Regions from separate parts of the Micromonospora terminaliae genome, predicted to be linked through region 2. Evidence: predicted binding sites of a transcription regulator. Region 2 holds the regulator's gene; the other holds the start of a gene.
The links. Region 2 encodes HspR, which represses chaperone genes until heat shock. Its sites were predicted from a motif close to TTGAGTNNNNNNNACTCAA; they were not measured.
Positions count from the first base shown of each region.

Region 1: lon (endopeptidase La) is a predicted target of HspR. The motif match lies at 4,538-4,556, and genes of this name have one in related genera.

Region 1 covers NZ_CP045309.1:2,925,562-2,940,272, forward strand. The annotation lists gene GCE86_RS13125 (hypothetical protein) at 1-231, shown strand, start outside; gene GCE86_RS13130 (DEAD/DEAH box helicase) at 324-2,123, shown strand; gene lon (endopeptidase La) at 2,178-4,514, opposite strand; gene GCE86_RS13140 (histone-like nucleoid-structuring protein Lsr2) at 4,760-5,107, shown strand; gene GCE86_RS13145 (hypothetical protein) at 5,291-6,124, shown strand; gene GCE86_RS13150 (hypothetical protein) at 6,201-7,538, opposite strand; gene GCE86_RS13155 (hypothetical protein) at 7,806-8,672, opposite strand; gene GCE86_RS13160 (GNAT family N-acetyltransferase) at 8,794-9,405, shown strand; gene GCE86_RS13165 (DICT sensory domain-containing protein) at 9,415-10,500, shown strand; gene GCE86_RS13170 (hypothetical protein) at 10,583-10,771, shown strand; gene GCE86_RS13175 (Asp23/Gls24 family envelope stress response protein) at 10,784-11,134, shown strand; gene GCE86_RS13180 (hypothetical protein) at 11,163-11,681, shown strand; gene GCE86_RS13185 (helical backbone metal receptor) at 12,291-13,007, shown strand; gene GCE86_RS13190 (DoxX family membrane protein) at 13,149-13,724, shown strand; gene GCE86_RS13195 (FKBP-type peptidyl-prolyl cis-trans isomerase) at 13,900-14,268, shown strand; gene GCE86_RS13200 (STAS domain-containing protein) at 14,333-14,711, opposite strand, start outside.
Region 2 covers NZ_CP045309.1:5,685,526-5,700,236, forward strand. The annotation lists gene GCE86_RS26235 (hypothetical protein) at 1-652, shown strand, start outside; gene GCE86_RS26240 (hypothetical protein) at 668-1,888, opposite strand; gene GCE86_RS26245 (GTPase) at 1,956-3,614, opposite strand; gene GCE86_RS26250 (GTPase domain-containing protein) at 3,632-5,473, opposite strand; gene dnaK (molecular chaperone DnaK) at 5,682-7,541, shown strand; gene grpE (nucleotide exchange factor GrpE) at 7,587-8,345, shown strand; gene dnaJ (molecular chaperone DnaJ) at 8,422-9,603, shown strand; gene GCE86_RS26270 (heat shock protein transcriptional repressor HspR) at 9,635-10,075, shown strand; gene GCE86_RS26275 (ketopantoate reductase family protein) at 10,194-11,117, shown strand; gene GCE86_RS26280 (hypothetical protein) at 11,224-11,433, shown strand; gene GCE86_RS26285 (hypothetical protein) at 11,527-11,955, opposite strand; gene GCE86_RS26290 (cation:proton antiporter) at 12,126-13,334, opposite strand; gene GCE86_RS26295 (cation:proton antiporter regulatory subunit) at 13,342-13,842, opposite strand; gene GCE86_RS26300 (beta propeller repeat protein) at 13,874-14,711, shown strand, end outside.

The sequences.
Region 1 (14,711 bases), 2.8 Mb from region 2:
GCGTGGCAGCTCGCCGGGCTGGCCGGTTGGGGCGGCCTGGCCGGGGGCGCGCTGCTCGCGCCGGACGGCCTGGCCGGCGTGCTGGTCGGCGCCGGCTGGCTGGGGCACGCCGCCTGGGACGTCGCGCACCACCGCACCGGCCGGGTCGTGCCCCGGGGGTACGCGGAGTGGTGCGCCGTGCTGGACGTGGCCGTGGGCACGACCACCCTGCTGGCCGTCCTGACCGGCTGAGGGACCCGGCCGGACTCACCCCGGCGTGGCGAGGGCGACGGTTTGCGACGGTCGGCGCGACGGCCCGGTGGCGGTGATGAAAGGCTTGTCCCATGAGTTCCGCACCAACCCCGACCGATCCCGCCCACTCCGCCGACGACGACGCCGCCGCCTTCGCGGACCTCGGACTGCGCACCGAGCTGCTGAAGGCGCTGTCCGTCCTCGGCTACGAGGAGCCGACCCCGATCCAGCGGGAGGCGATCCCACCGCTGCTCGCCGGCCAGGATCTGCTCGGGCAGGCGGCGACCGGCACCGGCAAGACCGCGGCGTTCGCGCTGCCGCTGCTCCAGCGGATGCCCGACGACCGCTCCGGCGGGGACCCCGTGTCGCTGGTGCTGGTGCCGACGCGGGAGCTGGCGGTGCAGGTCTCCGAGGCGTTCCACCGCTACGGCCGGGACCTGGGCGCCCGGGTGCTGCCGATCTACGGCGGCCAGCCGATCGGCCGGCAGCTGCGCGCCCTCGACGCCGGTGTCGACGTGGTCGTGGCGACGCCGGGCCGGGCCCTCGACCACATCGCCCGGGGGACCCTGCGGCTCGGCGCGCTCGCCACGGTGGTGCTGGACGAGGCGGACGAGATGCTCGACATGGGCTTCGCCGAGGACATCGAGGCGATCCTGGAGCACGCCCCGGCCGGGCGGCAGACCGTGCTCTTCTCGGCCACCATGCCGGCGCGGATCGACGGGCTGGCCCGCCAGCACCTCACCGATCCGGTCCGCATCCAGATCGAGCGCGAACGGCCGGTCGCGGGCGAGGCCCCGCGGGTGCGGCAGAGCGCGTACATCGTGGCGCGGGCGCACAAGCCGGCGGCCCTGGGCCGGGTGCTGGACGTGGAGTCGCCGACCGCGGCGATCGTGTTCTGCCGGAGCCGGGAGGAGGTGGACCGGCTCACCGAGACCATGAACGGCCGCGGCTACCGGGCCGAGGCGCTGCACGGCGGGATGAGCCAGGAGCAGCGCGACCGGGTGATGGGCCGGCTGCGTGCGGGCACCGCCGACCTGCTCGTGGCCACCGACGTGGCGGCCCGCGGGCTGGACGTGGAGCAGCTCACCCACGTGGTCAACTACGACGTACCGTCGGCCCCCGAGTCGTACGTGCACCGGATCGGCCGGGTGGGCCGGGCCGGGCGGGAGGGCGTGGCCATCACCCTGGCCGAGCCGCGTGAGCACCGGATGCTCAAGACCATCGAGCGGGTCACCGGCCAGCGGATCACGGTCGACAAGATCCCCACGGTGGCGGACCTGCGTACCCGGCGGCTGGAGCTGACCCAGGCGGCGCTGCGGGAGTCGCTGCTCGAGGACGACCTGGAGCCGTTCCGGGCGATCGTCGAGTCGCTGACCGACGAGTTCGACCTCGTGGAGGTCGCGCTGGCCGCGGTGCGACTGGCCCACGAGGCCACCCTGCCCGGCACGGCCGACGAGGACGAGGAGATCCCGCAGGTCGCGGTCCGCCCGACCCGGGAGCCCCGACCGGGGTACGACAGCCGGGACCGGCGCGGCGGCGCGCGTCCCCGCTCGGGCGGCACCACACAGGTGTTCATCGGCCTGGGCCGGCGCGCCGGGGTACGCCCGCAGGACCTGGTCGGGGCGATCACCGGCGAGACCGGGGTGAGCGGCCGGGACATCGGCTCGATCGAGATCGCCGACCGGTTCTCCCTGGTCGAGGTGCCGTACGGGGTCGCCGACGAGGTGATCCAGGGGCTGCGGGGCAGCACCATCAAGGGCCGCAAGGCCACGGTGCGCCGCGACCGGGACGGCGACGGCGGCGGCGAGCGCCGCTTCGACGGCGACCGCCGGGAGCGGCGCGGCCGCGATGGCGACGGCGGCGAGCGGCGGGAGCGCCGGGACCGCTGGTGAGCACGGCCGAGGCCCCCGGTCCGGGTGGACCGGGGGCCTCGGCGTGCCGGGTGGTCAGGCCGCGGCGAGCGGCTGTCCGCCCAGCGTCTCCGCGTCGACGTCGGCCGGGCGCAGCGCCAGGGCGAGCACGTCGGCGACGTCGGCGAGGGTGTGGACGGTCAGCGCCTCGCGGACCTCGGCGGGCAGGTCGTCCAGGTCCGGCTCGTTGCGCTTCGGGATGATGACCTCGGTCAGGCCGGCCCGGTGGGCGGCGAGCAGCTTCTGCTTGACCCCGCCGATGGGCAGCACCCGGCCGGAGAGGGTCACCTCGCCGGTCATCCCGAACTCCGGACGGACGGGCCGGCCGGTCACCAGCGACGCCAGGGCGGTGACCATGGTGATGCCGGCGCTCGGGCCGTCCTTGGGCACCGCGCCCGCCGGGAAGTGCACGTGGATCCGCCGCCCGGCGAGGGCGTTCGGGTCGATGCCGAGGCGCCGCCCGTTGGAGCGCAGGTAGGACAGGGCGATGTGCGCCGACTCCTTCATCACGTCGCCGAGCTGGCCGGTCAGGGTCAGCCCGGGCTCGCCCTCCATGCTGGTGGCCTCGATGAAGAGCACGTCCCCGCCGGCGCCGGTGACCGCCAGGCCGGTGGCCACACCGGGCACCGCCGTCCGCTCCGCCGACTCCGGCGTGAACTTGGGCCGGCCCAGGTAGCGGGCGAGGTTGTCGGTGTCGACGCGGACCGGCGCCGGGTCGGACGCCAGCGCCACGGTGACCTTGCGCAGGATCTTGGCCAGGGCCCGCTCCAGCTGCCGGACGCCGGCCTCGCGGGTGTACTCACCTGCGATCAGGGCCAGCGCCTCGTCGGCCACGGTGACCTCGTCGGCGGTCAGCCCGGCCCGCTCCCGCTGCCGGGGCAGCAGGTGGTCCCGGGCGATGGCCACCTTCTCGTCCTCGGTGTAGCCGTCCAGGGTGACCAGCTCCATCCGGTCCAGCAGCGGGCCGGGGATGCTCTCCACCACGTTGGCGGTGGCCAGGAACAGTACGTCGGACAGGTCGAGGTCGACCTCCAGGTAGTGGTCCCGGAAGGTGTGGTTCTGCGCCGGGTCGAGCACCTCCAGCAGGGCCGCGGCCGGGTCGCCGGAGTAGCCGACGGCCAGCTTGTCGACCTCGTCGAGGAGCACCACCGGGTTCATCGAGCCGGCCTCGCGCAGCGCGCGGACGATCCGGCCGGGCAGCGCGCCGACGTAGGTGCGGCGGTGACCGCGGATCTCGGCCTCGTCGCGGACGCCGCCGAGGGAGACCCGGACGAAGGTGCGGCCGAGGGCCCGCGCGACCGACTCGCCGAGGCTGGTCTTGCCGACGCCGGGCGGGCCGGCCAGGGCGAGCACCGCGCCGGAGCCGCGGCCGCCGACCACGCCGAGGTTGCGCTCGGCGCGCCGGTTGCGCACGGCCAGGTACTCCAGGATGCGGTCCTTCACGTCGGCCAGGCCGGCGTGGTCGGCGTCCAGCACCGCACGCGCCGCGGCCAGGTCGGTGTTGTCCTCGGTACGCGTGTTCCACGGCATCTCGAGGACGGTGTCGAGCCAGGTCCGGATCCAGCCCGCCTCGGGCGAGGCGTCACTGGCCCGCTCCAGCTTGCCGACCTCGCGTAGCGCCGCCTCGCGGACCTTCTCGGGCAGGTCGGCCGACTCCACCCGGGAGCGGTAGTCGGCGGAGCCGTCCGGCTCGTCCTCGCCGAGTTCCTTGCGGATCGCGGCGAGCTGCTGGCGGAGCAGGAACTCGCGCTGCGACTTCTCGAGCCCCTCGCGGACGTCGTTGTTGATCCGCTCGGTGACCTCCTGCTCGGCCAGGTGGTCCTTCACCCAGCCGACCAGCAGCTCCAGCCGGGCCGTGACGTCCGGGGCGGCGAGCAGCTCCGTCTTCTGCGCCAGGGTCAGCCAGGGCGCGTAGCCGGCCGCGTCGGCCAGCTCGGAGAGGTCGGTCATCCGCTCCATGGCGTCGATGACCTGCCACGCGCCGCGCTCCTGCAGGACCGAGGTCATCAGCGCGCGGTACTCACGGGCGAGTTCCCGGGCCCGGCCGGCCGGGGCGGGTTCGTCAAGGGTGGTCGCCTCGACCCAGAGGGCGGCGCCCGGTCCGGGCACGCCGGAGCCGATCCGGGCCCGGGCGAGGCCACGGACCACGGCGGCCGGCTCGCCGCTGGGCAGCCGTCCCACCTTCTCGATGGTGGCGATCACGCCCACCGAGCCGTACTCGCCGTCGAGGCGGGGCACGGCGAGCAGCGTCTTGTCGCCGGTGGCGCGGGCCGCGTCGACGGCGGCCTGGGTGGTCGGGTCGAGGGTCACCGGAATGACCATGCCCGGCAGCAGGACGGCGTCGGTCAAGGGAAGTACCGGAAGAGTTGCCATCGAACACCTGCTATCGCGTTGGGTTGAGCGTGTCTGACTCAAGTAACAAACCGTCTCCCTTGTTCCGGCTTGTGACCCACGCCACTCCTCCGCGCCGCCGAACTCGCCGCTCCGGGCCGGCACCCATTTGCCGCCCGGGGATAAGCCGACCCGCCGAATGGCGAAGGGGCGGGTATTGTTGCGAAATTGCCGCGAGATACGTCAAACTCATAGCCACACCCCGCCCGACACAGGGAGTAATGGCGATGGCAAGGAAAGTAATCACCGTTCTGACCGACGACCTCGACGGCGGAAAGGCCGATCGGACCGTCGAGTTCAGCCTGGACGGCGTGGCGTACACGATCGACGTCTCCGACGAGAACGCGGGCGTCCTGCGCAAGGCGCTGGACCCATACATCAGCGCTGGCCGGCGCATCGGGCGCGGCCCGGTCGAGGCCGGTCGCGCGCCGCGGGGCACCTCGCGCCCCGGCACCTCGGGAATGGATCGCGAGCAGAACCGCGCCATCCGGGAATGGGCCGTGAAGAACGGCTACGAGATTTCCGAGCGGGGCCGCATCCCCGTGTCGGTGGTCGAGGCCTACAAGAACCGCTGAGCCCTCCCGGATCACCGTCGGGCATCCCGGGGTCACGCTGAGAAATCGGTGTGGCCCCGATCGGCTTTTCCCGGCGTTAACAATTTTCAGCCGGGCGGGGAGTCCCGGCAGCCGACTTCAGCCCGCGCCGGCCGTCCCGGCGGCCGGCCGTCCCCGACCGGGAGGCCGAGGGTGCGCGTCAGCATGGCGACCAGCGCCGGCACGTCCGGCCGGCCGAACGAGGACTTCGCCGGCGCCGTCCCCGGCGCCGCGGTCCTGCTCGACGGCGCCGGCATCCCGGGCACGGAGGCGATCTGCGCCCATGGCGTCGCCTGGTACACGCACCGTCTCGGCGGCGCCCTGCTCGGCCGGCTGTCCCGCGACGACGGCCGGGACCTCGCGACGATCCTCGCCGCCGCGATCGGCGAACTCGCCGCCGAGCACCGCGGCACCTGCGACATCGCGGACCCCGGCAGCCCGCAGGCGACCGTGGCGATCGTCCGCGCCCGCCGGGGCCGCCTGGACCACCTCCTGCTCGCGGACTCCTTCCTGGTCCTCGACCAGGCCGGCGGCGGCCCGCGGGTCGTGACCGACGGGCGGGAGGCGGCCGCCCGGCGCGCCTGCTCCGCGCCCCTGGCCGGCCTGCCCGAGGGCACGCCCGAGTACGAGCGTGTCCGGGCCGCCTGTTCCCAGGCGCTGCGCGCCCGCCGGAACCGGCCGGGCGGGTACTGGATCGCCAAGGACGACCCGCACGCGGCGGAGGAGGCGGTGACCGGCAGCCGGCCCCTGCACGGCCTGGCCGGCGTCGCGCTGCTCAGCAACGGCGCGAGCCGCATCGTCAGCCCGTACGGCGTGACCGACTGGCCCGGCGTGCTGGCCCTGCTCGCCGCCGGTGGGCCGGAAGAGGTCGTCCGGCGCGTGCGGCACGCCGAGGCCGGCTCGGCCGCCCCGGTCCCGGACGACGCCACGGTCGTGCACTGCACCGACCTGGCCCGCGGAACACCCGGCGACGCGCCGGGGCCGGCATCCGCCCGCTGAGGCGGGCGACCCGGGAGGCGCGCACAACGGCCGGAGCCGCCCGGGCGTGCCCCCGGGCGGCTCCGGCCGTCGGTGCTCAGTTGACCCGGATCCGCACCGCGTCGAAGGCCGGGGTCTGGTTGGCCCGCTCCATCATGGGGATGCGGTGCGAGCCGTCACCGGCCCAGACCGCGCACTGCGCGAGGCCCGACTGGGGCAGACCGGGGATCTGGATGGTCACCTGGTCGGCCTGGTTGCCGCCGCCGCCGTCCTCCGTCGCCACGAAGAACGCCGGAACGTCCTGCGGATTCGACGGTGCCGCCTGGGTGGTCTGCAGCATCCGGCAGGCGGTGTGGAAGTGGCCCCGCACCAGGCCCTGGTCGTTGAGCAGCGAGCTCTCCAGGTAGTAGCCACCCTGGCCGGCGGCGAGGAAGCGGTCCCGCACCAGGTTCCGGGTGCTGACCCGGAGGGTGAACGGCTGGTTGCGCTGGACCCGGTTCGGGAACTGCGTGATCAGCAGCGAGGGATTGTTGGCGGCGGCGCCCACCTCACCGAACGCGGTGCTCACGCAGCGATTGCCGTTCTGGAAACCGTCGTGCGCCTGGAGCTGACTGTTCGAGCAGTCCTTCGCGAGCACCTCGAGGCCGTTGTTACCACCATTGTTGCCGCCGTTGTTCCCGCCGGTCTGGCCACCGTTGTTGCCACCGGTCTGGCCGCCGTTGTTGCCACCGGTCTGGCCGCCGTTGTTGTTCCCGCCGGTCTGACCCCCGTTCTGGCCGCCGGTGTTGCCGCCGTTCTGACCCCCGTTCTGGCCGCCGTTCTGGGCGTTGTCGGCGAGGGCGCACTGGGCCAGCTGGTCCAGGCCCTCGGGGCGGTCGGCGACGCGGTCGATGGCCGTCGCGATCCGGTTCAACGTGGCGGTCCGTTTGTCGGCGAGCGGCCGCAGGATCGCGTTGTTCACGAAGTCGCCGTTGCGGGCGCCGTCCGCCGCCAGCCGCCGGTTGGCCTCGGCGATCTGGCTGTCCAGCAGGGCGAGGTTGCGGTCGACCTCGGCGCGCGCCTGCTGGGGCACCTCCGGCAGCTTGCTCCGCACGTCCGGGCAGGCCACGGTCGGTTTCACGGCGCCCGCGCCGCCGCCCTTCGTCTGCTGGCACTCGGCGGACGACATCTGCCCGTCACCCCAGTGGTTGCGCACCCAGCGACCGTTCTGCCAGGTCCGGGTGGTGCTGCCGCGGCCGTCCGGCGCGGTCGCTCCCGGGCTCGCGGGCACACAGGACGCCGAGGCGGTGCGGACGGTGGTCCGCCGGTCCTGGGCGGACGAGATCTGGGTGACGGCGACGATTCCGCCGAAGACCGCGAGCGTGCCGACCACGGCCAGCAGACGCTTGCTCCGCGCGTTACCGGATGACCGGCGCGCCCGTGTGGACCTGCGCATCGAATTGCTCTCCTTCTCGATCCGGTAGTTGACTGGTGACCCCGGCGGACCGATGGATTTCGGGGTGAGGATCACTGCGACGTTCCGGTCGCACGTCGATGACCGACGATGCCCTTTCCGCACCGTCCCCGCGCCGTCCGGCGCGGCGGGGAAGATCTGCGTCCATTCCCGCTTAGGTACGGAGCGACAGCGGCGAAGGTTCAACCGCGATCGGGAGAATTCGTGGAGACGTCCGGAGCGGCCCGGTGGCGGCCGCGCGGCGCCGGGTCAGTCGGCGCAGAGGTGGTCGAAGGCGAAGCCGCCGTCGAACTCGTCGCGCCGCGCGGCCAGCCGGCGGATCTGCCCGCGTACCTCGTCGCGGTCCACGAGGGACGGCCCGGCGGCGTCCAGGTCGCGCAGCCGCTCCCCGATCGCCACGGCGGCCAGGTCCTCGGCGAGCCGGCCCGGGTCCACTCCGCAGGAGAAGCGCTGCGCGACCAGGTGCACCCGCTCGACCAGGCACCGGCCGGGCCGCACCTCGACCCAGCTCCAGCCCTCCGCCGGGCCGTCCGTCCACCGCACGTGCAGCCCGCGGACGATCGGGTCGGCGAGCCGGCGCTCCACGTACGCCTCGACGGCCGCGGCCCGGGTCAGCGCCCCGAGGTCGTTGACCGGCCCGCGCCGGCCGTCCGGGAGGCGGCCCACGATGTCCCGGAACCCGACGGCGTCGGCGCTGTCCGGGTCGGTGCCGGCGGTGTAGGCGCGCGCGTCGACGACGTACTCGACGAGGCGGCGGGCGTGCTCGGCGCCGCGCAACGTCGGCGACTCGACCCGCAGCAGCGGCAGCCCGACCGCGGCGCAGACGGCGCTGGTCATCCGTTCGGCGCGGCGGGCCGGCGACCCGGCCGGCGCGGGCGGGGCGAACTGCACGGCGAACAGCGGCAGGCCGGTGTCGGCGGCGCAGACCACCTGGTCGAGGCCCTCGCGGCCGGCGGTGCTCCACTGGTGCCCGGTGACACCCGGCGGCCGGCCCTGCACCAGCTCGCCGAGCCGCCGGGCCGGATATCCGACGTGACCGGCGCGGCTGAGCTGGGGCGCGATCCCGGGCGGGATCGGACGCAGCCAGGAGGTGGCCACGCTGCCGGTGCTCGTCATCTCGCCCGTTCCATCCGTCGGTCCGTCGACGCCCGAGTCTAGGCGTCGATCATGGCGGCCGCCTCGGCGGTGCGGCGGAATCCGGTTGCCCGGACCGGCCGGGCCGGGTGGAATCGGCCGGGTGGCGATCTTCCTGACCACCGGACGCCTGGTGCTGCGCGAGTTCACCCCGGAGGACGTCCCGCTCCTGGCCGAGCTGGACGGCGACCCGGCGGTGATGCGCTACCTCACCGGCGGCCGGCCCACCCCGGCCGACGAGGTCCGCGACCGGGTGCTGCCCACCATGCTGGCCGCGTACCGCCGGCCGCCCGGGCTGGGGTGGTGGGCCGCGGAGCGGCGGGCCGACGGCGCCTTCCTCGGCTGGTTCGAGTTCCGGCCGCTGCGCGACGGCGACCCGCGCGAGGTGGAGCTGGGCTACCGGCTGCGCCGGGACGCCTGGGGCGCCGGGTACGCCACCGAGGGCGCGCGGGCGCTGGTCGACCACGGCTTCACGGCGCTGGGCGTGGAGCGGGTCGTGGCGACCACCATGGCGGTCAACGCCGGGTCCCGGCGGGTCATGGCGAAGGCCGGTCTGGCGTACCGGCGGACGTTCCATCAGGACTGGCCGGAGGCGATCCCCGGCTCGGAACACGGCGAGGTGGAGTACGCGCTGACCCGCGCGGAGTGGGCGGCGCGCCGCCCGGACACCGATCCCGACCCGTCGTCCGGTGCGCACCGGGGTCCGGGCCTCTAGGCTCGGCCGGTGCACAGCGGACGGAGCCCGGAGCGGCTGACCAAACGCAGTCTCGTCGCCGTCTCCCACGCCATCGAACGGGCCGCGCTGGCCGAGGCCGAGGACGGACCGCTGGTCGTGTTCGCCCTCTTCCAGCGGCTGCCATACTTCGCCCGGGAACGCGCGGTCTACCGGCGGATCGCCGCCCGGGCCGCGGTCACCGTGGTCGGGATGGTCGGCGGGCCGCCGCCGGACCTGCCCGCCGGGGCGTACCCCGTGGTGCTGGAGGAGACCGAGGACCTGGCCCGGGAGTGGAGCGTGGTGGCGCTGACGCCGCGCTTCGGGGCCGGCCTCGTGGCGTACGACCGGGAAGAGGTGGCGCCGGCGGAGACCCTGGAGGCCGGCCGCCTCTTCGACGGGCGCTGGAGTTTCCGCCGCGACGAGGCGCTGCACGACGTGCTCCGGCTGTACGGGCGGCTCGCCGAGCGGCTGCCCGGTCCGGCGCGGGCCGGGCTGGAGCAGGCGGTGGCCCGGGTCCGGGACATCCCGGCCGCACCGGGCGAGCCCCGTGCCGAGGCGGCGCTGCGCCTGCTGGCCCGGCGGGGCGAGCGGGCGCACCCGGCCGAGCCGGCGGACGCCCTGCTCGACGAGCCGGGGCTGCGCCGGTGGACCGGCGTGGACGGCGTGACCGCCACGGGCACCCTGCCGGTGGCGCTGGTGGGCCTGCGGGTGGACGAGCCGGCCGGCACGCCGGAACGCTTCGGCCGGCGCGGCGCGGCCCGGGAGGGCCAGGCCGTCCTCGCCGCCGTCACCAGCGTGCTGACCCCGGTCGACCGGGCGGTCCGCCTCGCCGACAACGAGTTCCAGCTGATCCTGCCCGGGCGGGACGAGGCGGCGGCGCTCGCCGTGGCGGGCCGGCTGCGGGAGGCGGTGGGCGGGTTGGCCCACTCGTACCCGTTCGTCGCGTACGCGGTGCACGCGGCGGTCACGGTGACGGCCCGGCGCCCGCTACCGGTCGCCGAGCTGCGGCACGCGGTGGAGTGGGCGGTGCGGGAGGGCGTACCTGTCGCGTCCCTGCCCTCGGAGCGTCCGGCCGTCCCCGCCGGGGCGGGCTGACCGCCGCGGCCGGAGGACTGCGCGGCCCGGAAACGGGTACGCCCCGCCGGTCCGGTCGGTCGCGACGGAGCGGGGGTGGGGCATGACGCGCGGGCAGTTCGGCTTCCTGGCCGGCTTCCTGGTGGTCGCGGTCTGGGCGCTGGGCGGCGCCGGGGCGGCCGCCGCCGCCACCCTGGCCGGCCTGGTCGGTTGGCTGCTGGTCCGGGTACACGACGGGGACGTCAGCGTGCCGGGGCTCGCCGACCGGGCCACCGCGGACCGGCGACGCTGAGGCGGACCCGCGATGACCGGCACCCTGCCCCGGCGCGCCACCGCCCCGGCCACCCGGTCGGAGGAGCGGATCGCCGGGCTCGCCGAGGAGGCGGCGCGGCGTGATCCGGCCGTCAGCGACCCGGTGGCCACGGTCCGCGTCGACGGCGTGGCCGTACGGGTCGACCTCGATCTGGTGGTCGCGCACGGCGCGCCGCTGGCGGCGGTGGCCGAGGCGGTCCGCCGCCGGGTCGCCGCCCGGGTCGGGGCGCACACCGGGCTGACCGTGGAGGCGGTGACCGTCACGGTGGTCGGCCTGCGCCTGCCCGGCGAACCGGCGGGCCTGAGGGCCGGGCGGGGCGGCCCGGCGCGGGAGACGACGTGAGAGCCGGCCCGGGTGAGCGGAGCGCGTCGTGCGCACGGTGAACCGCGTCGCCACCCTGCTGCTCGCCGTGGCCCTGCTGGCGGGCGGGGTGCTGGTGGCCGTCGCGGGACTGCTCGCCGCGCTGGACCGCCCCGGTCCCCTGCCGGCCGCCTGGTCGGCCACGCTGACCACGGTCCGCTGGCGGGACGCCCCGGTACGCGGAATCGCCGCCGCCGTGACCCTGCTCGGCCTGCTGGTGCTCGGCGCCGAACTGCGCCGCTGGCGGCCGGCCCGGCTGCGGCTCGCCGACGACGACGGCTGGCACCTGCACCGCCGCTCGGTGGAGCGGCGGCTGGCCCGGGCGGTCCGGTCGGTGCCGAGTGTGCGCCGGGCCCGGGTCCGCGTCCGCCGGCGCGGCGACGCCTGGCGCCCCCGGGTGACCGCCACCGGCGACCCGTCGGCCCGGGCCGACGTCGAGTTCGCGCTGCGCCGGGAGCTGGACCGGTTGACCGCGCCCCGCCGCGGCCCCATCGAGGTACGGCTCGTCCCCGCACGGCGGACGCCGTGAGCAACGCCGCCCACCGGCTGCTGTGGACGGTGCTCGCCCTGGTGCTCGTGGGGGCCGGCGGCACGGCCTCGGCGGTCGGGGCGGGCCGGCTGCCCGGCGGCGGCGTGCCGCTGCTCGGAGCCGGGCCGCTGAGCTGGTGGCGGGCCGGCGCGCCGTGGAGCGCTCTCGCGGTGGCGGTCGGCGGGCTGCTGCTCGCCCTGCTCGGGCAGCGGCTGCTCGCCGCCGGGCTGCGGGTGCCGCACCGGCTCGGCGGCACGCTCGCGCGGCGCGCCGACGGCGCCGGGCGGACCCGGGTGGCGAGTGGGGTGCTGACCGGCGCGCTGGAGCGCGACCTGCTGCGGGCGCCCGGGGTCCACCGGGCCCGGGTGGTCCTGACCGGCCCGGTCACCGGGCCGGACGTGTGGGTGGAGGTGTGCCTGGCCCCGACCGCCGGGGTCGGCGCGGCCCGGGCGCACGTCGACGCGGCGGTACGCCGGTTCGCCGCCACGGTCGGCTGCCGCCCCGCCCACCTCGACGTGACGGCGCTGGTGGACGAGCCGGCCGTCCCTGACCCCGGCATCGACGACCCTCGATGGGCGACGATGGGCCGGGACGAGGGAGGGAGCCGCCGTGCGCGTGGTGTCGTTGGTGCCGTCGTTGACGGAGGCGGTCGCGCTGACCCGCCCCGAGGTGCTGGTGGGCGCCACGGACTGGTGCAACCACCCGGCGGGACTGGACGTCGCCCGGGTGGGCGGAAGCAAGTACCCCGACCTGGACCGGGTGCGCGCGCTGCGGCCCGACCTCGTGCTGCTCAACGAGGAGGAGAACCGCCTCGCCGACGCGGACGCCCTGCGGGCGGCCGGCGTGCCGGTGCGGGTGACCTTTCCCCGTACCGTGCCGGAGGCGCTGACCCAGCTCGGCGAGCTGGTCGCCGCGCTGGGCGTGGCCGGCGAGCCGGACTGGCTGCGGGCCGCCCGCCGGGCCTGGGCCGCGCCGCCCGCACCGGCGACGCCGCGCGCGGCCGTGGTGCCGGTCTGGCGGCGCCCCTGGGTGGTGCTGGGCCGGGACACCTTCGCCGGTGACGTGCTGCGCCGGCTCGGCGTCACCAACCGGTACGCCGACCACCCCGAGCGCTACCCCCGGCCCGCCCTCGACGAGCTGCGCGCCCGGGCCCCGGAGCTGGTGGTGCTGCCGGACGAGCCCTACCGGTTCACCGCCGACGACGGGCCGGAGGCCTTCCCCGGCGTGCCGGCCGCGCTGGTCTCCGGCCGGCACCTCACCTGGTACGGACCCTCCCTCGCCGAGGCTCCCGGCCTGCTCACCGCCCAGCTCGCCACGGCCGGCTGAGCCCCGCCGGGCCGACCGGACCGGGTGGAGAGGGGACCAAGGTCCCGGTCCGGAGGGCACCGGTCGGCCCTGACCCGCGCCGCCGGACGGAGGTGGAATGAAGATGCCACCGGGAAGCGCGGTGCGAGGCACAGAAGGGACGTGGAGACCATGACCGCGACGATCGAGCGGATCACCGCCGACACCATCGCTCCGGCGGCCGAGACCACCCGGGACGCCGGAACCACCCGGCAGAAGGCCACCCGGTACGTCTTCGCCGGACTGCGGGTCGCCCTGGGCTGGACGTTCCTCTGGGCCTTCCTCGACAAGATGTTCGGCCTCGGCCACGAGACCGCGGCGAAGGCCGCCTGGATCAACGGCGGCAGCCCGACCAAGGGGTTCCTGACCTTCGGCGCGGCCGGCCCGTTCAAGGGGTTCTACAACGAGATCGCCGGCGCGGCCTGGGCGGACTGGCTGTTCATGCTCGGCCTGCTCGGCATCGGCGTGGCCCTGATCCTCGGCATCGGCACCCGGGTCGCCGCGGTCGCCGGCGGGCTCCTGCTGGTGATGATGTGGACGGCCGCGCTGCCCCCCGAGAACAACCCGTTCATGGACGACCACCTCATCTACGCGGGTCTGCTGGCCGGCCTGGCCCTCGTCGACGCCGGTGACACCCTCGGCCTCGGCCGGGCCTGGGCGAGGCTCCCCCTCGTGCAGCGGCTGCCCTGGCTCAAGTGAGGTCACCGCGGGCGGTACCCACCGGGCGGGCGTCACCGAGAGGCGGCGCCCGCCACTTCCATGCCCGCCACCGGTCCCCGCCGCCACGCCGCGGTGGGGACCGACGCGTATCGGCCGGCCGCGATCCGGCAGGATCGACGGGGACCGCAGTTGTCAGCACCGAGGAGACCCGCTCATGGAGAAGCCCGAGGTTGGCCCGATCGAGGGCGCGCCGCCCGCCGATCTCGTCATCGAGGACATCACGGTCGGCGACGGCCCGGAGGCCCGCCCCGGCCAGCTGGCCAGCGTGCACTACGTGGGCGTGGCCCACTCGACCGGCCGCGAGTTCGACGCGTCGTACAACCGGGGTGACACGTTCGAGTTCCCGCTCGGCGGCGGCCAGGTCATCGCCGGCTGGGACCAGGGCGTGGTCGGCATGAAGGTCGGCGGCCGGCGCCGGCTGACCATCCCGCCGCACCTGGGCTACGGCGCCCGGGGCGCCGGCGGTGTGATCAAGCCGAACGAGACCCTGGTCTTCGTGGTGGACCTGGTCGGCGTGCGCTGACCCGTAGGCAGTCCGTGCGCAGGGCCGTCGGCGGCACGCCGGCGGCCCTGCGGCGTCCGGCCGGTCAGGCCGCCGCGCAGAGCTCCCGTGCCGGCTCCCGTGCCGGCTCGAGGGCCGGCTCGCGGGCCGTCTCGTGCACCGGCAGCACCCGGTGCAGGCCGGTGGCGCGCAGCACCCGGCCGACCACCGGGTCGGGGTCGAGCAGCACCAGCTCGCCGCCGCGGGCGCGGACCCGCAGGTGCGCGGCGACCAGCGCGCGCACCCCGGCGGCGGAGAGCAGCCGCACGCCGGACAGGTCGAGACGCAGCACCGGCCGGGCCGGCGCGGCCCAGAGTGCGGCCCGCAAGGCCCCCACGGTGGCGATGTCGATCTCGCCGACCGCCCGCACGTCGACCACGTGGTCGCTGACGCTCGTCGCCACGTGGAACCGGTCCCCGCCCTCT
Region 2 (14,711 bases):
GGGCTACCTGTTCACCGTGGCGCTGCTGGCCGGCACCGCGTCCATGCCGATCCTCGCCGCGATCAGCGCCGGGTCGGCCACCGTGGGGAACAGCGCTCTTCCGGACACCAGCACCCCGTTCATCCCGACTCCCTCGGTCGGCCCGGTGGTGATCCCGCTGCCCGAGGGGACGCAGTCCCCGCTGCTGCCGTCCCCGACGCCGGTCGCCGGAGCCGCGACCGTGCCGCCCGCGGCACCGGTGCTGCCGGCCGCACCAGCCCTGCCCGACGACAGCGACCTCGCCGCGCGCCACCGGTCCCGGCCGCCCGCTCCCGCGCCGGCACCCGGCCCGACCCGTACCAGGCCGGCCGTCCCGCCGCGCCCGTCGCCGGTGCCCTCGCCGTCGCCGTCGCCGTCCGACCCGGTCACGCCGGAGCCGAGCCCCAGCCCGACCGCCGAACCGACCGAGACCGAGCCGACCCCCGATCCGACGCCGACGCCCGATCCGACGCCGACTTCCGAGCCGACGCCGACCGGCGATCCGACGACCGCCCCGCCGGACGGCACTCCGTCGCCCACCGGCACCCCGCCGGAGGAGTCGCCCACGCCGACCCGCACCCCGGCCGACGATCCGGACCCGAGCGCCACGGCGTCGGCCACACCCGAGGTGTGAGCCGGTGCCGGCGGGTCAGGCCGGGTCGTCGGTGAGGCGGTGGCGGTTCGCCTCGATCCAGGCGTCCAGCGCCACCGGGTCGTCCGGGTCGACGCCGTCAGCCATGAGCTGCGCGACCGCCGCCGTGGCCGGGCTGCGCCGCTCGCCGGTGCTGTAGAGCCGGGCGAACTCGGGGATCATCTCCTCGATCGCCTCGTCGGTGCGGGCGGCCGCCGCCGGCGCGAGCCCTCGCTGGCGGGCCGCGTACGCCGCCCAGCCACGCAGCACCCGCGGCAGCATGGCCGCGTCGTCCATGTCGAGGACGGCCCGCCGGTGCACCCAGTCGAGCAGGAACAGCTCGGCCACCGTCGGGCTCCACCGCATCGGGTCGGCGTCCGGGAAGCTCGCCGCGTGATCGAGCAGCAGCCCCAGGCAGAAGTGCAGCGAGGCCAGCTCCCCGTCGGCCACCCGGTCCAGGCCGAACCGGACCGCCTCCGGCGAGCCGAGGAAGGCGCGCACCAGCCGGGTCCGTGTCTCGTCGGTGAGCGGCGGGGCGACGGCCGCCGCCCCGGGCCCCGGAGCGGGCAGCGCGGCCAGCCGCGCGCCCACGAGCGCCCGGTCGGTGGCCAGCGAGCCCTGTGCGGGCAGCTCGCCGAGGTCGTCGGTGATCGCCAGATGCCGGCTCACCTCGGTGCGCATCCGGCCCGGGTCCTCGTTGCGGAACCAGGTGAACTCGTCCTGGGTGCAGATCTCCCGGGCCTGCTCGACGATCCGGGCGGCCGGACCGCCCACGAACACGTCCTTGGTGATCCCGATGTTGTGGTCGACGAGGGCCACGAGGGCGTGCTCCGGCCCGCCCTCGGCGTCGTCGTAGGCGAAGGTGGCCAGGTAGGAGGTCTGATCGCCGTACACGTCGCCGTACGACCAGGCACCCGTGAGGTGCACCCGGCCGAGCTGGCCGGCCCAGGCCGGGGCGTACGCGCCCGGGCGGACCCGGGCGGCCCCCTCGGCGTCGGGGACCAGGGCGGCGAAGACGGCGCGGATGGTCGTCGCGGCGGCGCTGCGGCGGCGCGAGGTGGCGGTGAGGAAGCCGGCCACGAACTCGCGGACGGCGGTGTCCCGGTCGGTCTCGGCAACGGCGTAGACGCTGCCCAGCAGCGCGGCGCCGAGCATCTCCGCGTCCAGGGCGGAGTCGAGCCTCGTCACGTCGCGAGCGGCGTGCAGCACCGCCTCGTAGGGGGTCTGTGGCGTGGCCATGCACCGACCCTACGCCGCCCGGCCCGCGCGGACACCGCTCAGCACGCCGGGCTTTCCGCGCCGGCACTCAGCCGCGGGCCGCCTCCCGCAGCGCCTCGCGCGCCTGTCCGTAGCGGGCCAGCACCGCCCAGACCGGGTTCAGCACGTACTTCTCGCCGACGCTGCCCACCGAGGTGAGCAGCCGCTCCTCGGCCCGGTGGCGCGCACGCCGCGCCGCCCACCGGATCACCGGACGGGTCAGCGCCGCGACCAGCAGGCCGGCCAGCAGGCCGCCGAGCAGCAGCACGGTGGGCCAGGGCACCTCGCGGAGTTCCGGGTAGTCGAGGGCGGGCAGGCCGAGGATGCGCAGCGCGTAGCCCAGCACCAGCCAGGCCAGGCCGGCCAGCGCGGCGAGGGTGACCAGCCACTGCAGCCCACCGATCACCCGCCACCAGACCGGCCGGCGGTCCATGCCGAGGTCCGTGGCGGCCACCGCATGGTCCAGCGCGTCCGGCAGGTCGGCCAGCCGGGACCGGGCCGCAGCGGTCACCGCGGTCGGCCAGGGCGCCGGCAGGCCGGCGGCGGAGCGGTCGGCCACCGCGCGGATGGCCAGGTTGAGCGCCGAGCGCTGCGCGGCGGTCGGATCCGGTACGGAGGTGGCCGCGACGAGGCTCTCCGCCGGCGCGTCGGCGCCCCCGCCGGGCAGGTGCAGCCGGCGCAGCGGGTCCGGTCGCAGCTTCCGCCAGCCCCGGACCAGCGGCCAGCCGGTGCTGCCGACGGCCCGGTGCCGGTACGCCCCCTCGACCGCCTCCGCCACGGTCGGCACCCCGGCCGCTCCGGCCAGCGCCGTGGTGAGCTCCCGCGCCGAGGCGTCACCCGGCCCGGTGCGCGGCGGCTCCGGCCCGACCAGCGGGCCGAGTCCGGCCACCACGGCGTCCACGTCGCCGGCCAGCCGGCGCAGCGCGGCCTGCCGCTCGGCGACCGTGCGCTCCAGCTCGGCGCGGAGCCCGTCCAGCCCCGCCGGGTCCACCGCCACCGTGGGCAGCAGCGGCACCCCCTCCAGCCCGTCGGCGTCGAGCAGCCGGCGGAGGTCGCCGAGGACCCGGGGCAGCTCGGCCGGGGGCAGCCGGTCGGCCTGGTTGAGCACCACCACGGTCACGTCCCTGTGCCGGTGGAACTCGCGCAGGTAACTGGTGTGGATCACGCGGTCCGCGTACTTCTGCGGGTCGACCACCCAGACCACCAGGTCGACCAGGCCGAGCAGCCGGTCGACCTCCAGCCGGTGGCTCCGCTGCACCGAGTCGAAGTCGGGCAGGTCCAGCAGGACCAGGCCGTGCAGGGCCGACTCGTCGTCGCCGTCCAGCGGGCTCTCCCGGACGAACCGGTGCCGCGGCAGCACCCCGATCCAGTCGAGCAGCCGGGACGCGCCGTCGAGCTGCCCCCACACGCAGGCGTGCGCCACCCCGGTGGTCGGCCGGCGGACGCCGACCGGGGAGAGGTCCAGCCGGGCCAGGGCGTTGAACAGGCTCGACTTGCCGCTGCCGGTCGCACCGGCGAGCGCGACCACGGTGTGGTGGCCGGACAGGGCGAGCCGGGTGCCGGCCCGCTCGACCACGGTGTGCGCGGCGACCAGGTCGGCGTCGGGCACCTGGCCGTCGACGGCGCCGAGGAAGCGCTGGACCGCCTGGAGGCGCGCGATCAGGGCGTCGGGGTCGACGCGCTGGTCGCCCCGGAACGCCTCCCGCATCCGGCCGACGATGTTGCTCACGCGCGCCCGCCCTCGTCGGCGGCGGGCAACGCCGGACCCGGCGTGCCGGAGAGGCCGGCGCGGTGCCGGGCCTTCTCCACCTCGCCGGCCGCCCGGCGCAGCGCGGCACCGGTCTCGGTGGCCGGGCGCGCCTCGGCGGTGCGGGCGAGGAACCGGTCGGCCTCCTCGCCGAGCAGCGCGCCGATCCGGTCCAGCAGGTCCACCCGCGCCTTGCTGGCCAGGTTGCGGACCGCCTGGTCGCCGAAGATCGCCTGGAGCACCGCCTGCGCGGCGACCGTGGTGCCGGCGCCGGTGGCGACCTCCAGGCCGGTCGGGATGAAGGCGGTGGCCGCGAAGACCGCGATCATGACGGCCAGGCCGGTGGCGTTGACCGCGTACGCCGCGGTGCGCGCCACGAAACGCCGGTCGCCGCCCTCGGCCCGGACCAGCTCCAGGACCCCGCGCTGCCAGTCGCGGACCAGCCGCTCGGCCCGCTCGGGCAGGTCGGCCGACGCGTGCGCCAGCTCCGGTTCGAGCAGCGCCGCACCGGCCGGGTGCGCCTTCCACCCGGTGTACGCGTTTTCCGCCGCCTCGGCGGACACCCCGCGCAGCAGCGTGACCAGCTGGGACTCGATGGCGTTCCGCAGCTCGGCGGCCGGGGCCGGCCGGCCGGTGACCGCGGCCACCAGGCGGTCCCGCAGCCGGCCGATCCGGGCCTCCAGGCTGCGGAAGAACTCACCGGTGCCGACGAACTCCTGCCAGCGGGCCAGCACCTCGCCGCGCAGCAGCCGGCCGTCCTTGAGCCCCTGGTCGACGGTCCGCTCCGCCCCCCGGTACGCGGCCCGGACCCGCTCGTCCAGCGCGTCGGCGGCGGCCACCTGCTCGTCGGCGGCGTCGGCCAGCGCGTCGACGGTGGGGTGCAGGGCGGCCAGCGCGCCGTCGAGGGTCTGCCGGACCACCGCCGAACGCGCCTCGGCGTCGGCGGCGAGCCGGGCGAACCAGGCGGCCAGCGGCGCGGTCACCTTGTCGGGGAGCAGCCCCTGCCCGTCGACCCAGGTCTCGGGAAGGACGAACAGCGGCGCGGCCCCCAGATCCTGTGCCGCGAGCATCTCGGACAGGTGGGCGGCGATCTCGTCGGCCGCTTCCGGGGGCACGCGGTCGAGGACCATGGCCACGGCCGTGCCGCGGGCGCGGGCGCTGCGCAGCAGCTCCCATGGGACGGCGTCGGCGTAGCGGGCGGCCGTGGTGACGAAGAGCCAGAGGTCGGCGGCGGCCAGCAGCTGCCCGGCGAGCGCCCGGTTGGCGTCGACCACCGAGTCGATGTCGGGCGCGTCGAGGAAGGCCAGCCCGGCCGGGAGCGCCGGGGCGGTGACCAGCTGGAGGGTGCCGGGGTTCTCGCTCGGCTCGGTGGTGCGGGTGAGGCCGGGCAGCAGCTCGCCCTGGCGGAACCAGGCCGCGTCGGCCGGGTTGCAGACCAGCACCGGCGAACGGGTGGTCGGGCGGAGCACCCCGGCGGCGCTGACCCGCGCCTGGACCAGGCTGTTGACCAGCGTCGACTTGCCGGCGCCGGTCGAGCCGCCGACGACCACGAGCAGGGGGGCGTCGAGGCGGGCCAGCCGGGGCAGCAGGTAGTCGTCGAGCTGGTCGGTGAGGCCGGTGGCGGTGCGCCGGGCCGGCTCGGCCGAGGGCAGGGCGAGCGGGAACCGGGCCGCCCCGATCGCGGCCCGCAGGCCGGTGAGCGCGGCAGGCAGACCTTCGGCGGCGTCGGCCGGCAGGCCCCCACCGGCGTCGTCGGGCCCGCTGCGGGCTGCGACGGCGGGCGCGCCGGCATGGGTGGCGGGATCGCCGTGCGTCGTCACCGCTAAAGCGTGCCCGACCGACGCAAGGTAAGACAACCGGACGGTAATAACGGTCAGGTTGCGTCGGGTCGGCTCAACCTCGACTTGCGGATCCCGTAGCGCGTGGCACTATTGAGTCAAGTTCACTCAACTTGTGGTGCGGTCGCTGCGGGCGACCCGCCGGGCAGGCCCGTTGACCTGCTCACCGTTACGAAGCGAGGAAGCGAACATGGCACGTGCGGTCGGCATCGACCTCGGCACGACGAACTCCTGCGTCAGCGTTCTCGAGGGCGGTGAGCCCACCGTCATCGCCAACGCGGAGGGCTCGCGGACGACCCCCTCGATCGTCGCGTTCGCCCGCAACGGCGAGGTGCTCGTCGGTGAGGTCGCCAAGCGCCAGGCGGTGACCAACCCGGACCGGACCATCCGCTCGGTCAAGCGGGAGATCGGCACCAACTGGACCGTCGACATCGACGGCAAGAAGTACACCCCGCAGGAGATCTCGGCCCGCACGCTGATGAAGCTCAAGCGGGACGCCGAGGCGTACCTGGGTGAGCAGATCACCGACGCGGTGATCACCGTTCCGGCCTACTTCAACGACGGCCAGCGGCAGGCCACCAAGGAGGCCGGCGAGATCGCCGGCTTCAACGTGCTGCGGATCGTGAACGAGCCGACCGCGGCCGCCCTGGCGTACGGGCTGGACAAGGGCTCCAAGGAGCAGACCGTCCTGGTCTTCGACCTGGGCGGCGGCACCTTCGACGTCTCGCTGCTGGAGCTGGCCGAGGGCGTCATCGAGGTCAAGTCCACCAGCGGTGACAACCACCTCGGTGGTGACGACTGGGACCAGCGCATCATCGACCACCTGGTGAAGACCTTCCGCGGCGAGCACGGCATCGACCTGTCCCAGGACAAGATGGCCATGCAGCGGCTCAAGGAGGCGGCCGAGAAGGCCAAGATCGAGCTGTCCGCCGCCACCACCACCAACATCAACCTGCCGTACATCACCGCCGGTTCGGCCGGCCCGCTGCACCTCGACGTGACCCTGAGCCGCGCCGAGTTCCAGCGGATGACGCAGGACCTGCTGGACCGCTGCAAGGGCCCGTTCGAGCAGGCCGTCAAGGACGCCGGGATCAAGATCTCCGACGTCGACCACGTCATCCTGGTCGGCGGCTCCACCCGGATGCCGGCCGTGACCGACCTGGTCAAGCAGCTCACCGGCCGCGACCCGAACAAGGGCGTCAACCCGGACGAGGTCGTCGCCGTCGGCGCCGCCCTGCAGGCCGGTGTGCTCAAGGGCGAGGTCAAGGACGTCCTGCTGCTCGACGTGACCCCGCTGAGCCTGGGCATCGAGACCAAGGGCGGCATCTTCACCAAGCTGATCGAGCGCAACACCACCATCCCGACCAAGCGCTCCGAGGTGTTCACCACGGCCGACGACAACCAGCCGTCGGTGCTCATCCAGGTGTTCCAGGGCGAGCGGGAGATCGCGGCCTACAACAAGAAGCTCGGCACCTTCGAGCTGACCGGCCTCCCGCCGGCGCCGCGCGGCGTCCCGCAGATCGAGGTCACCTTCGACATCGACGCCAACGGCATCGTCAACGTGCACGCCAAGGACCTGGGCACCGGCAAGGAACAGAAGATGACGATCACCGGCGGCTCGTCGCTGCCGAAGGACGACATCGAGCGGATGCGCCGGGACGCCGAGGAGCACGCCGACGAGGACAAGCGGCGCCGCGACGAGGCCGAGACCCGCAACGTGGCCGAGGCGCTCCAGTGGCAGACCGAGAAGTTCCTCGCCGAGAGCGGCGACAAGCTGCCCGCGGAGAACCGCGACCAGCTCAACGAGGCGCTCGGCGAGCTGCGCAGCGCCCTCGGCGGCCAGGACATCGACAAGATCAAGGCCGCGCACGAGAAGCTGGCGCAGGTCTCCCAGCAGGCCGGCTCGCTGCTCTACTCGCAGCAGCAGGGCGAGCAGGCCGGCCCGGGCGAGGCCGGGCCGGGCGCGGGTGCGGGTGGGCCCGGTGGCGCCCAGGCCGGCGGCCCCGACGACGTGGTCGACGCGGAGATCGTGGACGAGGACAAGAAGTGACCTTCGGTCCCGGACACGTTTCTCGCAGAGGGATGAGGTAGCCGCATGACGGAGAAGCCACGAGCCGCCGACCCGGGCTCCACCGGGTCGGCGCCGGGTGGCTCCGCGACCGCCGGGCAGGGCGCCGGCGAGGAGCCGCGGGTCGTCATCCGTGACAAGCGCAAGATCAGCAAGACCACCGAGCAGGCGGTGACCGACACGTCGGCCGCCGACGCCGCGGCCGACGCCCCCGCCGAGGGGCTGGTCGAAGAGGCCGAGGTCGTGGTCGACGAGATCGAGGGCGAGGCCGAGGCCTCGGTTCCCGGCCCGCCGGTGGTCGACGCCCCGGCCCAGCCGAGCGGGGAGGCCACCCCGGCGAACGCCCCGCTCGGCGCCGAGCTGGAGTCGCTCCGGGCCGAGCTGGACGAGCGGACCCGCGACGTCCAGCGGGTGTCGGCGGAGTACGCCAACTACCGCAAGCGGGTCGACCGGGACCGCAGCCTGGTCCAGGAGCAGGCCACCGGCACGGTGCTGACCGCGCTGCTGCCGATCCTCGACGACCTGGACCGGGCCCGCGAGCACGGCGACCTGGTGGGCCCGTTCGGCAGCGTGGCCGAGCAGCTCAACACCGCGCTGACGAAGTTCGGCCTGACCGCGTTCGGCGAGCAGGGTGACCCGTTCGACCCGACCCGGCACGAGGCGGTGGCGCACCAGACCTCCGCCGACGTGACCGAGCCGACCTGCGTGCAGGTCATGCGCCGGGGTTACCAGCTCGGCGAACGGCTGCTGCGGCCCGCCCTGGTCGCGGTCGCCGAGCCCGAGTAGTGCCGACCCGTGACGTCCCGCCCGCCCACACCGGGCGGGCGGGACGACCGGGAGTCCCGTGGAAGGGGGTGGACCGGTGAGTTCCAAGGACTGGATCGAGAAGGACTACTACGCCGCGCTGGGCGTGGAGAAGTCCGCCTCCTCGGACGAGATCAAGAAGTCGTACCGGAAGCTGGCTCGGGAGTCGCACCCGGACCACAACCCCGGTGACCCGAAGGCCGAGGAACGGTTCAAGGCCGTCTCCGAGGCGTACGCCGTGCTCGGCGACGAGAAGAAGCGCCGCGAGTACGACGAGATGCGGTCGCTCTTCGGCTCCGGCGCCTTCCGGCGCAACGCCCGCGGCGGGGGCCAGCCAGGCGGCATGCCGTTCGACGTCTCCGACCTGTTCGGCGGGGCGGCCGGCGGCGCCGACACCCGGTTCGGTGGCGGCGGATTCACCGATCTGTTCAGCTCGATTTTCTCGGGCGGCGGTGGCGGTGCGGCCCGCGCCCGCGGCCCGGCCCGGGGCCGGGACGTCGAGACCGAGGTGGCACTGGACTTCCCCGACGCGGTCCGGGGCGTCACCCTCCCGTTGACGCTGCGGGCCCCCGGGGTCTGCGAGACCTGCCACGGCAACGGGGCGAAGCCCGGCACCCAGCCGGTGGCCTGCCCGGTGTGCCACGGCGCCGGCGTGACCACCCGGAACCAGGGGTCGTTCAGCTTCTCCGAGCCGTGCCGCAACTGCCAGGGCGTGGGCACGATCGTCGAGGAGAAGTGCCCGGAGTGCCACGGCACCGGCGGCGTCACCAAGACCCGCACGCTGAACGTGCGCTTCCCGGCCGGTGTGGCCGACGGCCAGCGCATCCGGCTGGCCGGCCGGGGTGAGCCCGGCGAGCGCGGCGGCCCGGCGGGCGACCTGTTCGTGCACGTCAAGGTCCGCCCGGACGAGCTGTTCGGGCGCACCGGTGACGACCTGACCCTGACCGTGCCGATCACGTTCGCGGAGGCGGTGCTCGGCATCGACCTGCGGGTGCCGACCCTGGACGGCACGGTGACCCTGCGGGTGCCGCCGGGCACGCCGAGCGGCCGGGTCCTGCGCGCCCGGGGCAAGGGCGTCGTACGCAAGGACGGCCGCGCCGGTGACCTCCTGGTCACCCTCGACGTGGTGGTGCCCGCGAAGCTGTCGGACGAGGCGCGGGCGGCACTGGAGACGTTCGCGGAGCAGACCCCGGCGGCCGCGCGGGAACATCTCGACGCGCGGGTGCGTCGATTCAGTTGACCGGGTGACGAGGCAGCGGAGGTGAGCGGGGATGTCGCAGGAGTTCGTCGGCTCGGGTGACCCTGCCTACGAGGCCAAGGTTCTGATGATCTCGGTGGCCGCGCGCATGGCGGGCATGCACCCGCAGACCCTGCGCCAGTACGACCGGCTGGGCCTGGTGCAGGCCGGCCGGGCGTCCGGGGGTGGCCGCCGGTACAGCGTCCGGGACGTGGTGCTGCTCCGCGAGGTGCAGCGGCTCAGCCAGGACGACGGGATCAACCTGGCCGGGGTCAAGCGGATCATCAACCTGGAACGGCTCCTGGAGGAGGCCCAGCAGCGGGTGGCCCGGCTGGAGGCGGAGCTGGACGCCGCGTACCGCCGGATCGCCGAGCTGGAGTCGCTGGGCGGATTCTCCCGCGGGGACCTCGTCCCCACGAACCGCACCTCCACCGCGCTCGTCGTCTGGCGCCCCCGCCGCACCTCCGAACGCTGACCGCGATACGCCGCAGGCCGGTGCGTGCCCGCTCCCGGGTCGCGCCGGCCTTCCGCGTTCCGGTCCCCCGACCGGCCGCGGTCCGGGGTGCAGGAGTCGATCAGTAACGTCTCGGCGCATGAGAATTCTCGTCGTCGGGGCGGGCGCGACCGGAGGCTACTTCGGCGCCCAGCTCCAGCAGGCCGGCCGGGACGTCACCTTCCTCGTCCGGCCCCGGCGCGCCGACGTGCTCCGCGAGCGCGGGCTGCGGATCACCGGCCTGGGGACCGCTACCGTGCTCACGCCACGGCTGCTGACCGCCGCCGAGATCGACGGGCGCTACGACATCGTGCTCGTCTCGGTGAAGGCCACCGCGTTGCCGGCGGCCATCGAGGACGTCGCCGCCGCGGTCGGTCCGGGTACCACGGTGATCCCGTTCCTGAACGGGATGGCGCACATGGACGCGCTCACCGAGCGGTTCGGCGTGGACGCCGTGCTCGGCGGCGTGGTCCGCGTCCTCACCACGCTCGACGCCGAGGGGGACATCGTCCGGCTGGGCGCCCTCGCCGAGATCGTCATCGGCGAACAGCAGGGCGGCCCGTCGCCACGCGTCGAACAGATCGCCGAGGTGCTGTCCGGGGCGGGCTTCGACTTCTCCGTCTCGCCGGACATCCGCCGGGCCATGTGGCACAAGTGGGTCTTCATCAGCACTTTGGCCGCCCTCAACACCCTGGTACGCGGTTCCGTGGGCGACGCGACGGCGACGCCGGGTGGCGACCGCCTCGGCCCGCAGATCGCCGCCGAGGCCGCGGCCGTCAGCGCGGCGGCCGGTTATCCGCTGCCGCAGCAGGCGCTCGACGGCGTCCAGGCCTTCGTGACCCGGCCCGGCTCGGCCGACACCGCCTCGCTCTACCGGGACCTGGTGGCCGGGCAGCCGACCGAGGTGGAGCAGATCTTCGGCGACCTCACGGCGCGGGCCCGCACGCTCGGCGTACCCACCCCGCTGCTGGACGCCACGACGGTGGCCCTGCGCGTGCACGAACGGCGCCTCACCGGCGAATAGAGCTGCCGCAAGGCGAGTAAACCGGGGTGCCGGGCGGGCGCGATCCGCTACCGTCTGAACCAGGCCCAACCAACTCAATCCGGACTCCGAACTGGCAGGGGGAGCCATGGCGGAATCGGCGAAGACGGTGGCGGAACGGGCGGAGGAACGGCTGGAGCAGGTGGCCGAGAACGTCCGGGAGCGATTCGACCGGGTCACCGGAGGTCGCTTCACTGACAAGATCAAGGAAGGGCGCTTCGCCGACCAGTTGGACCACGGCGTCGACCGCGCCAGGGACGACGAGCGGCGGAAGAAGCGGGGCGGATCGACCGGCTGACCGATCCGCGACGTGCGGGCCGGGACCCACGGGGGGTCCCGGCCCGTTCGCCGTCTCAGGGCGGGGCCACACCCCACCCACAGAGCAGAGGAACTAGAGCCGCCGGTTCTCCCGCACCAAGCCGCCCTCGCACCAGTCCCGGTACACGAAAAGGTCCGGCCGCGCCAGCAGCACCCGGCTGTTGTGCGCCCAGTTGCGCATCAGCTCGTCGCCGGCTCGCTCGGCATGTTCGACGAGCTTGCGGAAGCGGCGCTTCGGGTGGGCCCGGAAGTTCGTCCGGATGCCGTCGGCCGCGTAGATGTAGAGGCAGTGCAGGGCGAACCGGCGGGCCGGGCAGGCCGGGTCCATGGCCAGGTCGAAGAGCGTCTGCACCAGGTGGTCCCCGGCGACAAGCAGGTCCCAGTCGGGCGGCATCGAGGTGAGCGGGACGGAGTCCGGCTGGTAGGCCCACGACCGCAGCTCGGCGGGCGACGGGTCGACGGGGTTGGCGAAGCCGTGGAACGTCTCTTCCTGCACGCTCACCGGCCGACCTTCCGCTTCCGCTGGCGGGGGCACCGGCCACCCGCGGACCCTGGCTGCTGGGCCGAAACGTTAACGCGGTTTCGCGGGGCGGCGGTAGACCTTCCCGGAATCAATTCGGCAACCGTTGGCCGGGCCGGGGCGACCGTACGGCGGACCCGGCCCGGCCGAGGTCAGTCGGCCACTCCCACCGGCACCGGCCGGCGGGCGGCGGCGCGCCGGCGCAGCCAGCGCTTGAACCAGGGCAGGTCGGGCAGACGGGCCAACATCGGGCCGGTCACCACGGTGATCAGCACGTACGCGGTGGCGAGCGCGGCCAGCCGGGGCTCGACCGGGTACGCGGCGGCGACGGCCAGCCCGGCGATGACGATGGAGAACTCGCCGCGCGGGGTGAGCGCGAAGCCGGCCCGCCAGCGACCGGGCTCGGCGATCCCGGCCCGGCGGGCGGCCAGGTAACCGGTGGCCAGCTTCGTCCCCATGGTGACCACGGCCAGCAGGAACGCCGGCAGCAGCACCGGCGGCATGTCGAGCGGGTCGGTGACCAGGCCGAAGAAGACGAAGAAGACCGCGGCGAAGAGGTCCCGCAGCGGCGAGAGCAACTCGGTGGCGTGGTGCGCCACCGGCCCGGACAGGGCGATGCCGACCAGGAACGCGCCGACCGCGGCGGAGACCTGGAGCTTGGCCGCGACCCCGGCGACGAGCAGGGTGAGGCCGAGCACCCCGAGCAGGAGCGCCTCCGGGTCCTTCGCCGAGAGCGCGGCGGAGATCAGGTGGCCGTACCGGATCGCGACGGTCAGCACGACGACCACGGAGAGCACCGCGACGGCGAGCGCGATGCCGCCCTTCACGAAGCCGACCCCGGCGAGCAGCGCGGTGACCAGCGGCAGGTAGAGGGCCATCGCCAGGTCCTCGATCACCAGGACGGAGAGGATGACCGGGGTCTCCCGGTTACCGACCCGGCCGAGGTCGCCGAGCACCTTCGCGATGACGCCCGACGAGGAGACCCAGGTGACGCCGGCGAGCACCACGGCGGCCACCCAGCCCCAGCCGAGGAGCAGGGCGAACGCGAAGCCGGGCAGCGCGTTGAGCACCGCGTCGATCAGGCCGGCAGGTGCGGCCGAGCGGAGGTTGCCCACCAGTTCGTTGGCGCTGTATTCCAGGCCGAGCATGACGAGCAGCAGGATGACGCCGATCTCCGCGCCGATGGCGAAGAACTCCTCGCTGGCGTTGAGCGGCAGCAGGCCGCCGTGACCGAAGGCGAGGCCGGCGAGCAGGTAGAGGGGGATGGGTGAGACACCGAAGCGGCGGCTGAGCCGGCCGAGCAGGCCGAGCAGGAGCAGCAGCGCGCCGACCTCGACGAGAAGCGTGGTGGTTTCGTGCATCCGCGCCTCAGCCGTCCGGGTCCGCTTCGGCGAGGATCGCGGTCACCCCGTCGAGCCCTTGCCGGGTGCCGACCACGACCACCACGTCACCGGCCTGGAACCGGAAGGTGGGATCGGGCGAGACGATCACCTCGCCCTGACGCAGCACCGCCACGATGGAGGCGCTGGTGCGGGTGCGTGCCTTGGTGTCACCGAGCGGCCGGCCGACGTAGCGGGAGCCGGCCGGGATGGCGATCTGCTCGGTGAGCAGCCCGGCGGCCTGGTCGCGCAGCCCCGCGAGCTGGCCGAGCATGAGCGACGCGCCGAGGATGTCGGCCAGCGCCTCCGCCTCGTCGTCGGTCAGCGGTATGTCGTGCTGACACGAGTCGGGGTCATCCGGGTCGTACAGGACCAGGTCGCGGCGGCCATTGCGGTGGGAGACCACGCCGAGGCGGCGCCCGGATTCCGTCATCAAATCGTGACGGACGCCGATCCCCGGTAGGGCAGTCTGTTCGACACGTACTCGCACCCGCGCAAGGCTACCGTGCGGAGGAGGCCCCATGATCGGGCGCCGATTGCTCCCGGGTCTCGGTCTGCTGCTGGTGCCGGCCATCGCCGCCTGCTCGATCGGTGACGTCCGCCGGGCCCCACCGGACCGGTCGTCCGCGCCCCCGCGGCCGGCGCCGACCGCGCCGGCGCCGTCGCGGCCCGTCGGTTTCGACGAGGTACGCCAGGTCCGGGTCGACGTCGACCGCCGGTACGACCGCCCGTTCGTGGAGTTCGCCGACGCCGACCACGGCTACGCCCTCTTCGTCGCCGCCTGCGACAACCCGCCGCCCAGCGGCGGCTGCCCCGGCCCCCGGCTGTTCGCGACGGTGGACGGTGGCCGTAGCTGGCGCGCCCTGCGGCACCCCCGTCCGGTGGCGGCGAGCCAGCAGCTCTACGCCGTGCCGGGGGCGCTCGTGCTGCTCTCCGAGCCGTACGGTTGGTACACGTCGACCGACGGCGGGGCGACCTTCGTCCACAGCACGGGGGCGGAGCCGGCGCCGCTGGTGGCCGCGCGGGGCCGATTCCAGGTGGTCGAGGGGCGCGGTGCCGTGGCCGAGTGGGACGGCGCGAGCCTGCGGCCGACGGCCGCCCAGCCGTCCGTACCCGGGCTGAACACCGTGGGCCACTCCGGCGACCTCGTGGTGGCGGCCGGCGTGCGCGACGGCCGTCCCTACGCCGCGCTGTCCCGGGACGGGGGCCGGCACTGGGCGTCGACACCGGTGTCCTGGCGGGGCGACGAGGTGGGGGTGCTGCGCGTGGCGATCGCCCCGGACGGCGGCGTGTGGCTGGTCGGGGAGCGCCCGGACCGGACGGGTTTCCCGGCGCTGTGGCGGCTGGTGGCCGGCTTCG